DNA from 2 places in the Paenibacillus sp. RC84 genome. Region 1 is predicted to be linked to the other one. Evidence: riboswitches for the same ligand, from Rfam matches in the RefSeq annotation. Region 1 holds a riboswitch; the other holds the start of a gene.
What was found. Region 1 has a riboswitch for cobalamin ahead of ABH899_RS13755 (class I SAM-dependent methyltransferase). Riboswitches for the same ligand answer to the same signal wherever they lie in the genome.
Positions count from the first base shown of each region.

Region 2: it holds a riboswitch for cobalamin, as region 1 does, so the genes downstream of both, ABH899_RS10625 (FecCD family ABC transporter permease) here and ABH899_RS13755 (class I SAM-dependent methyltransferase) in region 1, are expected to answer to the same signal.

Region 1 is NZ_JBGBYL010000005.1:247,069-250,955, forward strand. Features, by position in the region: gene ABH899_RS13745 (spore coat protein) at 1-97, opposite strand, end outside; gene ABH899_RS13750 (aminoglycoside phosphotransferase family protein) at 302-1,045, shown strand; cobalamin riboswitch at 1,383-1,592, shown strand; gene ABH899_RS13755 (class I SAM-dependent methyltransferase) at 1,822-2,712, shown strand; gene ABH899_RS13760 (permease) at 2,926-3,887, shown strand, end outside.
Region 2 is NZ_JBGBYL010000004.1:35,452-39,338, forward strand. Features, by position in the region: gene pyk (pyruvate kinase) at 1-207, shown strand, start outside; gene ABH899_RS10620 (ATP-dependent DNA helicase) at 439-2,355, shown strand; cobalamin riboswitch at 2,459-2,660, shown strand; gene ABH899_RS10625 (FecCD family ABC transporter permease) at 2,759-3,887, shown strand, end outside.

The sequences.
Region 1 (3,887 bases):
TAAAAGCGATCAGTTGTCCGGTTTGAAGGCCCACAAGCTCGTGAAGCTCCAAAGTTTCGTGCCAGGCGAGATGCTTGGGGACTTTCGGCAGGCTCATCTTCTCAGACTCCGTTCGTGGGGTTTCTAACAGCCTATGTGAAGGGGCGGAAATTAGTAAGTTGTCAGCATCTACAGACGGAAGTTCAAGTTTACAGAAAAGTTAACGGTGAATAGGTAAAGTTAATTGATAAATATTTAATACCTATCAGGGATGCGACAACGATGCTAAGATATTTTTAACCTTAACTAAGGAGCCCTCGGAGTGCCGAATAATAGCAGCCTTATTTCAAAAACCGTTTTAATAGCAGAAAAAGCCGGATTAAAGGACATTACTCCTCTCGAGCTTGGTAATGGCGGGAACCTGATCGTTCATTTGGCCCCGTATCCGATTGTGGCCCGGATAGCCACTGTGCTTTCAAAAAATCATGCAGATTACGCCTACAAGGTACTGGTGCGTGAATTAAGAGCCGCACGTCATCTCCAATCGAAGGGAGTGCCGGTACGCTTGCCAACGGACCGTACGGATGCAGGACCCTACGATATTGGCGGCACATGGATGACGTTTTGGAAGTATGTTCCCCCTACAGAACTGCGGCGCCCTTCGCCAAGCGAAGCAGTTGAACTGGTTAATAGACTTTCACTGGCATTGAAAGATTTTACCGACGAGATTCCTCTGCTTGGTGTTTGGGAGCGGACATGTCAATCGGCTTTTAGATTAATGAAGCATCCGGATCGGCGTATACAAAATTTGCTAAGTCTGTTCTTCGCGATGGATAGACAGATGCGTCTCGAAACAAGTTTGCTGCTACCGTCTCATGGAGATGCCCATTCAAGAAACTTATTACCGAGTCCGGAAGGCTGGATCTGGTCGGACTTTGAAGATTTATCCTGGATGCCCGCCTACTGGGATTTGGCTTCATATGTAGGCAATCTTGCATTATTCAACGGAATTCAGGAGCCAACCTTTCAGTATATCTGGAGTCAGATGAATAATCAGGCCGAATAAGCAAGCTTTTGGATTTGCCGTTACCGCACGCATACTGATGTCCACTTTAGGTAACTTGGATTTCGCACTTTCAGGCAGCGGAGATTTGGAATTCGCATATAAACAGCTTGGGCTGGCAAAAGAATTTATTCATCAAATCAACCTGATTATTGAAGGGAAATAGCGGAGTCATAAACCGTCGCGGCTCCACTTAATAGTCCGAAGTTTGGCGGGCCCGCCTTACCGGTACATCTGCTTGCCCGCACGCTTCGGTCATTTGCCAAAAAGCCGGATTTGGACTACTATTAACCGTGAAGTTGTTTGGCATGCACGTTTTTCTTAAGACAATGGATTATCAAACATTCTTTATTAAACAGGTTCCGGTTCTTTCTCCGGGGAGAGGGAACGGATTAAAAGGGAAGTTCGGTGCAATTCCGATACGGTCCCGCCACTGTAAGGGGAAAAGGGGGGAGAAGCCCCGGCCGAAGCGCATCACGTCACTGGTTAATCCGGGAAGGCGCGCATAGGGTTCCCGAGTCAGGAGACCTGCCTGTTTACCGGTAACTTCATTCCTACGCAGATAGGATGGCGTTGATGCGAATGTTCTCCCTAATCGTCCGGGTCCTGACCCGAGCGTATTCATGCGATGAACCCAAACATCCTGCCTCCGGCGGGATGTTTTTATTTGTTTCGGATCGATGGACTCCTCCGGCTTTACAGGTAAAATGAAGTCCGCCGCATTTTGATCGAAAGAAGTATGACTAACAAGATCTTCAAACCGTATGGGGAGGCAAACGATGTATTACGGAGTCAAACTAAATACGAATTACAAAACCCTCTGGCAGGAGGGGATGAAAGACTGGGACGGAAATCTTCCCGTACGGATGACCGATGACGTCAAGGAAGAAGGGTTCTGGAACGCTTTTATGAAAAAGAAAGAACAAGCCGGGGTGGATTCCTGGGTCGCCAACCTGCGCAAGGAGCTGATCGCTTTTATCGATCCCGGCGAGGATGTGCTGGAAATCGGTCCCGGCTGGGGAAACTATACGTTCGAAGCGGCCGAGAAAGCGGGTTCCCTCACCTGCGTCGACAGCTCCGAGAGCGTGCTTGCTTACCTGAAAGCCGCAGCGGAGCGGAAGGGCTGGAATCATTTAAACTTCGTACATGCCAAGTGGGAAGAACTTCCCAAGGTGGAGCGAGCCGACGTGGTATTCGGCGTCAATTGTTACTACCGGATGCAGGAAATCGACCGGGCGCTGCTGCACATCAACAACACGGCGAAGCGTCTTGGAATCGCGGGCATGGTTAGCGGTCCTGAAAGACCGCATTACAAAGACATTCAGGAGCAGCTGGGCTGCCGGATTAAATTTCAACGCCGAGATTACATCCATTTGCAGAATCTGCTTTATGAATTGGGAATCGATGCGAACTGTAAAATGGTCAACCTGCACAAAACGTATGCCTACGATACGGAGGAAGAGCTGCTCAAGGACAACCTGAGCGCGGTTTTGGACAAGGAATATGACCGCAGGAAGGCCATTGATCTCTTGTACTCTTATGTGCGTGAAGAAGACGGCAGGCTGATTTACCCGCACAATTTCAAAGCGGCTCTCCTTTACTGGAAGCCGGAAAAACGGCTGGAACCTGCGGACCTGCCTGCGGAAGTGAGACGGATCGTGCAGGTTTAAATCCGAGCCGTTGAAGTATTATCCCGGTAACGCGGTTTCGCGTGCCGGGATTTTTTTGGCTTCACGGACCGGACAAGGGAAGCTTGTCATAGATTCGGGCAGATTCGCATAGAGATGAAGAAGAGGATCGGGATAAGGGAGAAGTCTTTTTTGTTGAAAAACGTAATAATTACGATTAAAATAAAGATACTGTTTTACACAGGAGGGGAGAACGTGCATTTCAGCGGAGCAAGCAGAGGGATGAGAAAAAGACACCTGATTTATATCGCAGCGGGAAGTTTCCTGGTTATACTGGCTTGGCAAGCCGTACGGACAGGGAATGCGGCGTTGCCGGACCCTTCGGTCATCCGCCTGTTCAAGACGATGTTTATCGGCATCGTGCTCGAAGCGGTTCCTTTTATTATGCTCGGTGTGCTGCTTTCCTCGTTCATGCAGGTCTACATCCCGGAGACCTGGATCCGCAAAGCGATCCCCCGGAATCCTTTGCACGGATTCGTGTTCGCCTGTCTGCTGGGCATCCTGTTTCCGATTTGCGAGTGCGGCATGATCCCGGTCGTCCGGCGGCTGATCAACAAGGGAATGCCGCTGTACATAGGCGTAGTCGTCATTCTGGCGGGTCCCATCGTCAACCCGGTCGTCTATGCGGCGACATACACGGCGTTCCGGATGAATCCCGAAATGGTGTACGCCCGGATGGGACTGGCCCTTGGAGTTAGCGCGTTTATCGGCTTGTTCGTGTACGCGTTTATTAACAAAAATCCTCTGAAACACAGGCTGGACTCGCTGTACGCCGGGAACGGACAAGACTGCGCGCACGTGCAGGGCGGCGGCAAATTCGTTACGATGATGGGTCACGCGGGCGGGGAATTTTTCGATATGGGGAAATATCTCATTTTCGGCTCTCTCCTTACGGCCGTTATTCAGGCGTTTGTGCCGAGAGGCGATTTGTCGGCGCTGGGGGAGGGGGAGGTGCTTCCGCATCTGTTCATGATGGGATTTGCCTACATGTTGTCGCTCTGTTCCACCTCGGACGCCTTTGTCGCTTCTTCCTTTCTCCAGACGTTTTCCAAAGGCTCCCTGCTCACGTTCCTCGTTTTCGGGCCCATGCTCGATTTTAAAAGCACGCTGATGCTTCTGTCCGTCTTCAAAACGAAGTTTCTCCTGCTGCTGGCCGT
Region 2 (3,887 bases), on a different contig from region 1:
GAGGTTCTGAACAAGCTCTGCCTGCTGTGGGGCGTGCTGCCCGTGAAAGGCGAGTTTGTACAGACGACCGACGACATGTTTCAGGCCGCGGTATCCAGCGGCACCGCACAGGGGCTGCTGCAAACCGGCGATTACACCGTGATCACGGCAGGGGTTCCGATCGGCAAGACGGGAACGACGAATCTGATTAAAATCATGCAAGTGTAGAAGGAAAAGCCTCCCGGCGAAGGGGAGGTTTTTTTTGCTGCATAAACGGAATGTGTCATGCAATGCTTTTCCACCAAAAACTTCAATGACTGAACGATAGTGACTGAAACTTAGAATCCGCCTCCGGGCGGATTTTTATTTTGCGCTTCTAAGAAAAGGAGGATTCGCAGCGGGATCTTTTGCGGTATAATGGACAGATGTACGTAACGATGATGTGGAGGCACGGCCAGATTGAGAAATTATCCATTTGCATTTGATCCGACGAAACCATTTATTCAGCAGGCAAGCGACTGGATTGCCGACGTGTTTTACGAGCTTCTGCCGGAAGCCGGTTTTGAAGTGAGAGACGAACAAATTTATATGGCGTTTCAGCTGGAGAGGGCTTACCAGGAGAAACAGACCATCTTTGCGGAAGCGGGAGTGGGAACCGGGAAAACGCTGGTGTATCTGCTTTACGCTCTTACTTATGCGCGTTATACGAGAAAACCCGCGATTATCGCTTGTGCGGACGAGTCGCTGATCGAGCAGCTGGTCAAACCCGAAGGGGACATCGCCAAGCTCGCCCGGCATCTCGATCTGACGATTGACGCCCGGATGGGCAAGTCGCAGCATCAGTACATTTGCCTGAATAAACTGGACGACACCCGGGGCGGCGCTTTTGACGACGAGGAAGTTTTCAGCGAGATTTATCACGGCCTTCCTTCGTTCGTCCACTACCCGGACACGCTCCAGTCGTTCTATCCGTACGGCAACCGTAAGGAGTACCCCGAGCTGACGGACGAGCAGTGGGAACGTATCGGCTGGGACGTGTTCCAGGACTGCCTCGTCTGCAGCCAGCGGCATCGCTGCGGCCAGACGTTGTCGCGCGAGCATTACCGCAAGTCCGCCGACCTGATTATTTGTTCCCATGATTTCTACATGGAACACGTCTGGACCTACGAGGCCCGCAAACGGGAAGGTCAGCTTCCTCTTCTGCCGGACCACAGTTCCGTCGTATTCGACGAAGGGCATCTGCTTGAAACGGCTGCGCAAAACGCGCTCACCTACAAATTGAAGCATTCGGTATTCGAAAGCATCGTCATCCGGCTTCTGGAAGGCGAGGTCAGAGAAACGCTGGCCCTGGCCATCGAGGAGGCCATCGTCCAGAGTGAAACGCTGTTCCGCGTGCTGGACGAGAGCAGTTATTCCGTCCCGGCCTCGGAACGCAAGGAATTCGCCTGGAGCGAAGAATTGAAACGGGAAGTAAGCCGGTTCCGGCAGCTGATCGACGTGATTGAGGAAGAGCTTGTGTTCGAAAGCGGACTGTCCACACTGGACGATTACCAGCTCAAAATCGTCGAGGAACACCTGGAAATGATTCAGCTTGCTTTGAGCTTGTTCGATAAGCCGGGTCAGCTCATTTCATGGGTTACGGAGGATTCCAACGGAATCACCCTGGTCATCATGCCGAAAATGGTCAAGGAAATTTTAAGAGACCGCGTCTTTTCGAAAAAAATGCCGGTCGTGTTTTCTTCGGCGACCTTGTCCGTCAACGGCTCTTTCGACTATATGGCGGGCAGCCTGGGCATCGAAAGCTTCCTTTCGTTCTCCGTTCCCTCCCCTTACGATTACAGCGCCCAAATGAAGGCGAATCTGTATCCCGACAAGCCGGAAGAGGACAAGACCGGACGGGTTCTGGAACTGCTCAAGGAATCCGACGGGCGGGCGCTTATCCTGTTCCCGTCCCGCGAGGCGCTTGGCGATTTCAAACGGAACATGACACGGTATCCCGAGTACGCCGATTACCGGTTTTTGTTTGAAGGCTCGGCGGAAATCAGCCACCTCATCTCGTCGTTTCAGAACGACGAGGAAAGTGTCCTCTGTGCGGTAACGCTGTGGGAAGGACTGGATATTCCGGGACCGTCCTTGTCCCATGTAATCGTCTGGGAGCTTCCGTTTCCTCCGGACGATCCCGTCTTTGCGGCCAAGCGGAAAGATTCGGCTCAGCCGTACGAAGACGTGGATATGCCCTACATGCTGCTCCGCCTGAGGCAGGGCATCGGGCGCTTAATCCGGTCACGCGATGACCGGGGCATGGTGTCCGTTCTCGGTCATGATCTGGATAATCCTACGGTCAGAGAGCAGATCCAGGGCCTGCTTCCGGATTAAGCGGGATGTCAAATGTTGCCGATTCTTGACGTATCCGCTATGATAGACAAGATGCTTCCGGTTCACATTCCGTATTTCAAGTAAAATATAGGCCGGACGATGAATTGAATAAGTCGGTACAGGTGCTTGCCGTTGGAATCTTAACGCGGTACAGCTTAATAGGGAAGTCCGGTGCAAGACCGGCGCGGTCCCGCCACTGTAACAGAAGAGTCGCAGCAACCACAGTCACTGGTATCCATGCCGGGAAGACTGCTGCCGATGATGACGCTGATAGCCAGGAGACCTGCCTGTATCCGTAACACGAGCAACCTACGGGAGATAGGGAGGTGTTAGATGCGTTCCGTACTGAAATTACGAGCGTCTTTCCCTTTGTCTGCAAACGAAGGGGGAGGCGCTTTTTTGCATGGACAGCCCTAAAAATATCAACGGTCGAGGTGAGGACTTGCAATCGGTTTGCAATAAAGAAACGGTACGGGAGACCGGGGAGGCCAGGGGCGCCCGCTCCGCATCCGCAAAAAAATACGGGACGGCGCGCACTCTAACCGCTTTTCCGCTCTTGCTGGGCGGCTTGTCGCTTCTCCTTGTGATCTCCGTGACGATAGCCGTCATGCTCGGTTCCGTTCGGATCGAGCCCGTCACGGTCTGGAAGATCGCTCTATCTCACATGCCGGGAATCGGCAGCCTGGTCGAGCGGGATTGGACGAAAGCGCAGGAGCATATTATCTGGAACATCCGCTTTCCCCGCGTCCTGCTCGGTCTTGTCGTAGGAGCGGGCCTGTCCGCGGTCGGAGTGACGATCCAGGCGTTAATCCGCAATTCGCTCGGCGATCCTTACATACTCGGGGTATCGTCCGGCTCGTCGGTTGCGGCTACCCTTGTTCTGCTGTTCGGCGGCTTCTCGTTTCTCGGTGCTTACGCGCTGCCGGTTTCGGCCTTTATCGGTTCCCTCGTCGCGATGGCGCTTGTCTTTACCTTCGCCAAGGTAGGAGGCCGCATTTCGACCACCCGGCTGCTGCTTGCGGGAACAGCCGTTGCGAGCATGATGTCGGCGTTTACGAGCTTCATCGTCACGATGGCGCCGAATGCCCAAGGCATCCGCTCCGTCGTTTACTGGCTGATGGGCAGCCTGGCCGGCGCGAAGTGGGAATACCTCACCGCACCGGCTCTGATCGTGGTGTCCGGTATCGTTTTCCTGCTCTTTCAGCACCGGTCGTTGAACGCTCTTCTCGTGGGGGAAGGCGCAGCGGGAACGATGGGGGTCAATGTGCCGGCGTTCCGTACCTGTCTGGTGATCGTGACCGCGCTGATCACGGGAACGATCGTGTCCGTCAGCGGCTCAATCGGTTTTGTCGGCCTGATGATTCCCCATATCGTCCGGCTGGTGCTCGGCTCCGACCACCGCAAGGTGCTTCCGGTCAGCGTCCTTTTCGGGGCGGTCTACGTCATATGGGCCGACGTTCTGGCCAGGCTCGCGCTTGCGCCGGAAGAACTGCCGATCGGCATCGTCACCGCGATATGCGGAGGCCCGTTCT